Linked DNA regions of Iamia sp. SCSIO 61187. The protein of the gene in region 2 binds, or shares a complex with, the protein of the main gene of each other region. Links are inferred from orthologs where the notes say so. Each region holds a gene or a part of one and is shown on either strand. Other genes may lie near its edges. The genes, in order: smc and HC251_RS10640.

Evidence for each region.
Region 1: the proteins of HC251_RS10640 (region 2) and smc are in contact, whole or in part, in a crystal structure (PDB 3ZGX), measured with the Bacillus subtilis proteins. The link is inferred for Iamia sp. SCSIO 61187 from one-to-one orthologs.

What each region holds. Positions count from the first base shown.
Region 1 is NZ_CP050948.1:3,781,051-3,785,571, forward strand. What follows is about bases 501-4,521. They hold smc (chromosome segregation protein SMC), read right to left. Parts: upstream 4,211-4,521; coding sequence 701-4,210; downstream 501-700. Other genes in these bases: HC251_RS18025 (hypothetical protein), read right to left, coding at 501-673; HC251_RS18035 (Fpg/Nei family DNA glycosylase), read right to left, coding at 4,260-4,521. Also shown: HC251_RS18020 (HNH endonuclease signature motif containing protein), read left to right, coding at 1-203; more of HC251_RS18025, read right to left, coding at 413-500. UniProt on the Bacillus subtilis protein: Required for chromosome condensation and partitioning.
Region 2 is NZ_CP050948.1:2,212,736-2,215,501, reverse strand. It holds HC251_RS10640 (ScpA family protein), read right to left. Parts: upstream 1,901-2,766; coding sequence 1,100-1,900; downstream 1-1,099. Other genes in the region: trpS (tryptophan--tRNA ligase), read left to right, coding at 2,129-2,766; scpB (SMC-Scp complex subunit ScpB), read right to left, coding at 345-1,100; HC251_RS10650 (pseudouridine synthase), read right to left, coding at 1-361. UniProt on the Bacillus subtilis protein: Participates in chromosomal partition during cell division. May act via the formation of a condensin-like complex containing Smc and ScpB that pull DNA away from mid-cell into both cell halves.

The DNA.
Region 1 (4,521 bases), 1.6 Mb from region 2 along the record:
GGCACCACATCGCCGAGTGGATCGCCCACCGAGGACCGACGAACCCACGCAACCTCGTGCTGCTGTGCCGGTACCACCACGGCGTCGTCCACCGCCCCGGATGGACCATCGAACTGATGCCCGACGCCACCGTCATCATCACCACCCCCGACGGACGGAAGCGACGATCCCAGCCCGTCGACCGACGGGCCCTCGCCGCCTGAAACTCGACACCAGGTGAGCCCGCAAACCGTGCGGGCTCACCACCGCGCTACGGAAGGTGCCAGGCACCTTCCGTGCCCCGCGCCGCCTCACGGACCAGCAGGAGGAACCTGGGTCTCTGCGCTCAGGACCCCGACATGACCTGCCGAGCGGAACCGCGGGGACCACGAGGCGCCAGACACCTCGTGGACGCGCGTGGGTCGGCGCCTCGTCAGGCGTCGGCCGGGACGAACTGGTAGTGCCAGGCCGCTCGGGGGCCGATGTCGATCAGGACGTAGGTGCCACCCTTCTCGGCGATCTCGAGGCGAGGCGGGTACACCTCGAGGCGAGACTGGCACGGGCCGCCGTGGCAGGGGACACCGAGTCGGTCGCCCGGCTCGAGCACCTGGGGCTCGCCGCTCTGGTCGTACCAGTCCGGGGAGTGGCGCGGCCCGGCCGGGACCGGCATCCATCGCGTGCCCTTCCACGACATGGCCGCAGGCTACGACCAACCTGAGGATCAGGTGGCGGCGTTGGCCTTCTCGCTGATCACCTTGCTGCTGCCGCCGGGCTGCATGGTGACGCCGTAGAGGAGGTCGGCGGCCTCCATGGTGCGCTTCTGGTGGCTGACGATGATCAGCTGGGCGTCGGCCCGGAACTCGGCGACCAGGCCGAGGAAGCGGTGGAGGTTCACGTCGTCGAGGGCGGCCTCGACCTCGTCCATCACGTAGAAGGGCGAGGGCCGGGCCCGGAACACGGCGAACAGGTAGGCGAGGGCGGTCAGCGACCGCTCCCCGCCCGAGAGCAGCGACAGCTTCTTGACGTTCTTGCCCGAGGGCTTGGCCTCGATCTCGACGCCGGTGCCGAGGAGGTCCTCGGGGGAGGTCAGCGCCAGGCGCCCCTGGCCGCCGGGGAAGAGCGTCTCGAAGAGGTGGCGGAAGTTGCCCTCGACGTCGGCGTAGGCCGACGCGAAGACCGAGACGATCTCGGCGTCGACGGCCCGGATGACCTTGGCCAGGTCACGCCGGGCGGACTTCACGTCGTCGAGCTGGGCCTCGACGTGCTCGTGGCGCTCCTGGAGGGCGGTGAACTCCTCCAGCGCCAGCGGGTTGATCGGCCCCAGCAGGCGCAGCTCGCGCTCGAGGTCTCGCACCCGACCGGCGACGGTGGCCCCCTCGGGGACCGTCGGCTCGGGGGCGGCGAGGGCGGTGTCGGGGTCGGCGTCGAGGTCCCGGCGCATGGCCTCGACAGCGGACTCGATGCGGACGGTCAGCTCCGAGATGTCGAGCTCGGCCCGCTGCAGGCGCTCGCGGGTCTCGCCCAGGCCCTTCTCGGCCTCGACCCGCCGAGCCCGCGTCCCCTCGAGCTCGGCGGCGACGGCCCGGGCGGCGTCGGACTGCTGACGACGACGCTCGCGCAGGGAGGCCAGGGCGACCTCGACCTCCTCGGACCGGGCGGCCACCACCGCGGCCAGCCGGGTGACGGCCTGCTCCTGGCGCTCGAGCCCCGTCCGGCGGGCCTCGGCCTCGGTGCGCTCGGCGCTGTGGCGGGAGAGGCGCTCCTCGATGTCGGCCCGGCGACCGGTGAGGAACTGGGTGCGCTCCTCGATGCTCGCGGCCCGGACCTCGAGGTCGCCCCGCAGGGCGGCGACCGATCCGGCCCGGTCGTCGATGCGGGACCGGGCGTCGGCCGCGGCGCGGGCCCGGTCGGCCCGGCGGGCCTCGTCGGCCTCGAGCCCGGGCAGCTCGGCCTCGAGGGCGGCGAGGCGCTCGCCGTCGCGGGCCACCCGCTCGTCGAGCTCGCCGGCGTGGGTCTGGAGCGACGCCGCCTCGGTGGCCAGGTCCCGGCGGTCGGCGTCGGTGCGCTGGAGGGCGTCCCCGGCCGCGACGAGGCGGCTGTCGTTGCGATCGAGCGCCCGGCTGGCCTCGGTCTCGGCGGTGCGGGCCTCGGTCAGGAGGCGCCGGAGCTCGCCGACCTCGGTGGCGGCGGCGTCGGCCTCGGCGGCGGCGGCGGCCGCCCGCTCCTGGGCCTCGGCCAGGGCGGCGCCGGTGGCCCCCGAGCCGGCGGCCCCGACCCGCCACCCGTCGGGGGCGAAGCGGTCACCGGCCCGGGTGACGACCACGGTGCCGGGGGCGGCGAGCACGGCGTCGACGGCGTCGGGCCAGGCGTCGACGACGACGGCGGACCCCACGAGCGCGTCGAGCAGACCCTCGACGCCGGGCGCCACCGCCCGCACGTGCGGCCGCAGCGCCTCGCCGTCGCGGATCGCGTCCGAGGCATCCCGGGCGGGACCGGACGCCGAGGTGAGGGGGACGACGGCACCGGCCAGCTCGCCGGCGGCCAGGGTCTCGAGGGCGCGCCGAGCCCCCTCGACCCCGTCGACCACGACCGCACCGAGGGCGGCGCCGGCGGCGGCCTCGAAGGCCGCCTCCCAGCCCTCGTCCACGGCGACCAGGTCGAGCAGCGTGCCCAGCACGCCGCTGACGCCCGCGAGGCGCTCGGCTCCGGCCCGGGCCCGGGCCTCGTCGAGGGCCAGGCCGAGGGCGTCGGCCCGGGCGGCCCAGCGGTGGCGCTCGGCGTCGGCGGTGCGACGGCGCTCCTCGGCGGCCTCGGCGGCGGTCTCGACCTCGGCCCGGCGGGCGACGGCGACGTCGGACTCCTCGACGAGGGTGCCCTCGGCGGCCTCGGCCTCGGCCAGCTCGCCCCGCAGCCGTTCGGCCTCCTGGTCGAGGCGGGCGGCCTTGGCGGCGAGGGCGTCGATGCGCTCGGCGACGCGCCGGCGCTCCTGCTCCCACCGCTCGACCGACGACCGCACCGCGGTGAGCTCGCCCCGGACCTCGGCGGCCCGGCTGACGCCGACGCCGCCGGCCTCGGCCCACGCCTGCTCGGCCCCGCCGGCGTCGTCGCCCCACTCCTCGGCGAAGCGCTCCCGCTCCGCCGCCAACACGGCCTCGGCCTCGGCCAGCGCCTCGGCGTCGGGGGCCAGGCGGGCCCGCTCGGACTCGACGGCCTCCAGCTCGGCGTCGAGGCGGGCGGCATCGGCCTCGAGCGAGGCGATCACGGCCTGGTCGACCGACGCCCCCCGCTGGCGCTCCAGCCCGCGGCGGCGCTCGGCCAGGACGGCCGACAGGCCCCGGGCCCGCTCGCGCAGGGCCTCGCACCGGGCCAGGTCGTCACCCAGGTCGTCGCCACCGAGGGCGGAGAGCCGGGTCTCGGTGGCCACCACGAGGGCGTCGAGCTGGCTCAGCTGGGCCTTGGCGTCGGACTCGCCGGCGCGCAGGTCGCGCCGGGTCCGCTCGGCCGCCTCCAGGCGGGTGCGCAGGCGCCGCAGCTCGTGGCCGGCGAGGAACAGGCGCAGGGCGCCCAGCTCCTCGACCAGCGACTCGTGGCGGCGCGCCGCCTCCGCCTGGCGCTCGAGGGGCCGGAGCTGGCGGCGCACCTCGCGGAGCAGGTCCTGGAGGCGGAGGAGGTTGGCCTCGGTGCCGGCGAGGCGGCGCTCGGCCTTCTCCTTGCGGCGCCGGAACTTCAAGATCCCGGCCGCCTCCTCGATGATGAGCCGGCGGTCCTCGGGGCGGGCGTTCAGCACGGCGTCGATCTGGCCCTGCGAGATGATGACGTGCTGCTGGCGGCCGACGCCCGAGTCCGACAGGAGCTCCTGGATGTCGAGCATCCGGCACGGGACTCCGTTGATGGCGTAGTCGCTGTCGCCCGAGCGCCACAGGGTGCGGGTGATGGTGACCTCGCCGAAGTCGATCGGGAGCAGACCGGCGCTGTTGTCGATGGTCAGGCTGACCTCGGCCCGCCCCAGGGCCGGGCGCTTGGCCGTCCCGGCGAAGATGACGTCGTCCATCTTCTGGCTGCGCACCGCGCTCGGCGCCTGGGCGCCCAGCACCCAGGCGATGGCGTCGACGACGTTGGACTTGCCGCTGCCGTTGGGGCCGACGACGACGGTGACGCCCGGCTCCATCTCCAGGGCGGTGGCGTCGGCGAAGGACTTGAAGCCCTTGAGGGTGAGCGTCTTGAGGAACACGGTCAGTCCAGCCGGGGAGGGGGCACGAGCAGGGTCCCGGAGGGGACCGTCAGACCTGGCAGTCGGGGCACATGAACAGGTTGGCCTTGGCGAACTTCACCTTGGTGATGGTGCCCCGGCACCGGCTGCACGCCTTGCCGGCCCGCTCGTAGACCTCGAGGTACTCCTGGAACCCGCCGGGCTTGCCGGCGAGGTCGTAGTAGCCGTCCTCGCCCAGGGTGGTGCCGCGGTGCTTGGCCCCGTCGTGGAGCGTCTCGACCAGGGCGCGGTACAGGCGGCGCATCTCCTGGGACGTGAGGCGGTTGGACTCG
Region 2 (2,766 bases):
GCAGCAGGAGGCCCTCGGTGTCGAGGTCGAGACGGCCGACCGGGAACACGCGCGGGGTCTCCGGGACCAGGTCGACCACGACGGGCCGGCCCTGGGGGTCGTCGGCGGTGGTGACGACCCCCGTCGGCTTGTTGAGCAGGTAGTACACCGACCCCGGCCGGATCCCGATGGGCACGCCGTCGACCTCGACCACCGAGACCTCGGGGTCGACCCGGTCACCCAGCATCGCCTCCTCGCCGTCGATGGTGACCCGGCCGTCGGCGATCAGCTCCTCGCAGGCCCGCCGGCTGCCCATGCCCGCCTGGGCCAGGACCTTCTGCAGCCGGATGCGGCCCTGGTCGGGGTCAGACGCCTCCGGCATCGGGGTCCTCCCAGTCCTGGGCGTCGCCCAGGGCGGTGAGGTCGACGTCCTCGGCCGCCTCGGGTCCCGTCGGATCGGTGGCGGCCTCGTCGTCGGGCTCGGGGGGGTCGTCCGGGGCGGGGTCGTCCGGGGCGGGGTCGTCGTCGGGGGTGACCCGTAGGCTGTGCTCGAGGGCCTCGACCACGTCGGCGCCGGGCACGAACGAGGCGATCGACGGCAGGTCCTCGAGCGAGTCGAGCCCCAGCCGCTCGAGGAACAGCGGGGTGGTGCCGTAGAGGACCGCCTGGCCGGGTCCGGGGTCGCGGGCGACCTCGGCGACGAGGCCGCGGTGGGTGAGGGTGCGCATCACGCCGTCGACGTTGACGCCCCGGATCGACGCCACCTGGGCCCGGGAGAGGGGCTGCTTGTAGGCCACGATGGCGAGGGTCTCCAGCGCCGCGCTCGACAGCCGGGCCGACTGGCCCTCGAGGACGTAGCGCTCGACGTAGGGGGAGGCCTCGGGGTGGCTCTGGAACCGGTAGCCGCCGGCGACCCGCACCAGGACGAAGCCGCGCTGCTGGGCCTCGTACTCGGCGGCCAGGGCGGCGCAGGCCTGCTCGACCCGCTCGACGGAGATCTCGAGCAGCTGGGCCAGCATCTGCGGCTCGACCGGGTCGGGGGCCACCAGCACGATGGCCTCGAGGGCGCGACGGGTCTCGACGGGCAGGTCGGCCGGGGCCCCGGCCGGGAGGTCGGCCATCAGCCCTCGTAGTCGTCGACGCTGCGGGCGGCGCCGGCGAGCACGCTGCCCCGCTCGTCGTCGTCCTCGGCGCCGCCGGTCCAGGTGATGCGGATGTCGCCGAAGAGCTCGGCCTGGTCGAGGTCGACCAGGCCCTGCTTGCACAGCTCGAGCACGGCGAGGAACCGGAGCACGACCTCGAGCCGCTCGACCAGCGAGGCCGTCAGGGCCCGGAAGCCGATGGTGCCCACCCGGGGCAGCTCGTCGACGAGCTCGGCGACGGCGTCGGCGACCGAGAGGCGGATCGGGGCGACGTGCTCGAGGTCGACCCGGGGCACGGGCCGGGGGGCCGTCGCCCGCAGGAAGGCCGAGCGCAGGTCGTCGGGGGTGACGCCGTCGAGGCAGTCGGGGGTGAGGTCGAGGAACCGGTCCTCGGGCCCGGCCCGGCGGGCCCACGAGCGGGCGGCGGTGTCGGCGAGCCCGGCCAGGACGTGGGAGGCGTCCTTGAACGTCTTGCAGTCGAGCAGCCGGGCGAGGAGCAGGTCTCGCTCCTCCCAGAGGGCCAGCTCGTCGTCGAGGTCGACCTCGGCGTCGCCGGGGAGGAGGCGGCGGGCCTTGAGCTCGACCAACGTGGCCGCGATGAGCAGGAACTCGGTGGCGATCTCGAGGTCGAGGCCGTCGAGCTTGTCGAGCTCGGCCAGGTAGGCCTCGACCAACCCCGACAGCGAGACCTCGTACAGGTCGACCTGCTCGCGGAGGATCAGGTGCAGCAGGAGGTCGAAGGGCCCGTCGTAGACGGGGGTCTGCACCTGGTAGGTCATCGCCGCAGATCATATGACACCGGTGTGGTTTGCCGCACCCCCTCCCTCCCGCGCGGCGGCGCGGCGGCCCACGCCCTGGTCAGCGGTCTGCCCCGTGCCGGAGCACGGCGTTCAGGGCGACGAGGAGCTCCGCCGGTGCCGTCGCGGCCGCCGGCCCGACGCTGGCCCGCTGCGAGGTCGAGCAACGGAGGCTGGTGCTCCGGGCGTCGGCCCCTACGCTCGCCGCCCATGACCCGTGTCTTCTCCGGCATGCAGCCGACCGGCGACGTCCACCTCGGCAACCTGCTGGGGGCGCTGCAGCGCTGGGTCCACGACCAGCACACGACCGACGCCATCCACTGCGTGGTCGACCTCCACGCCCTCACCGTCCCCCAGGACCCGGCCGCCCTGCGCGACGCCACGCTGCGGCTCTCCCAGATGTTCCTGGCCGTCGGCCTCGACCCGGATGTCTGCACGGTGTTCGTCCAGAGCCACGTGGCCGAGCACAGCGGGCTCGCCTGGCTGATGGAGTGCACCGCCTCGATCGGCGAGCTCCAGCGCATGACCCAGTTCAAGGACAAGGGCGGCCGGGCCTCGTTCGTCTCCGGCGGGCTGCTGACCTACCCCGCCCTCATGGCCGCCGACATCCTCCTCTACGACACCGACGAGGTACCCGTCGGCGACGACCAGCGCCAGCACGTGGAGCTGGCCCGTGACCTGGCCGAGCGGTTCAACTCCCGCTACGGGCCGACGTTCACCGTCCCCCGGGCGACGTTCCCGAAGGCCGGCGCCCGGGTGATGGACCTCCAGGACCCGACCTCGAAGATGTCGAAGTCGGCGGCCACGGCGTCGGGGACGATCCTGGTGCTCGATGAGCCCAAGGTCGT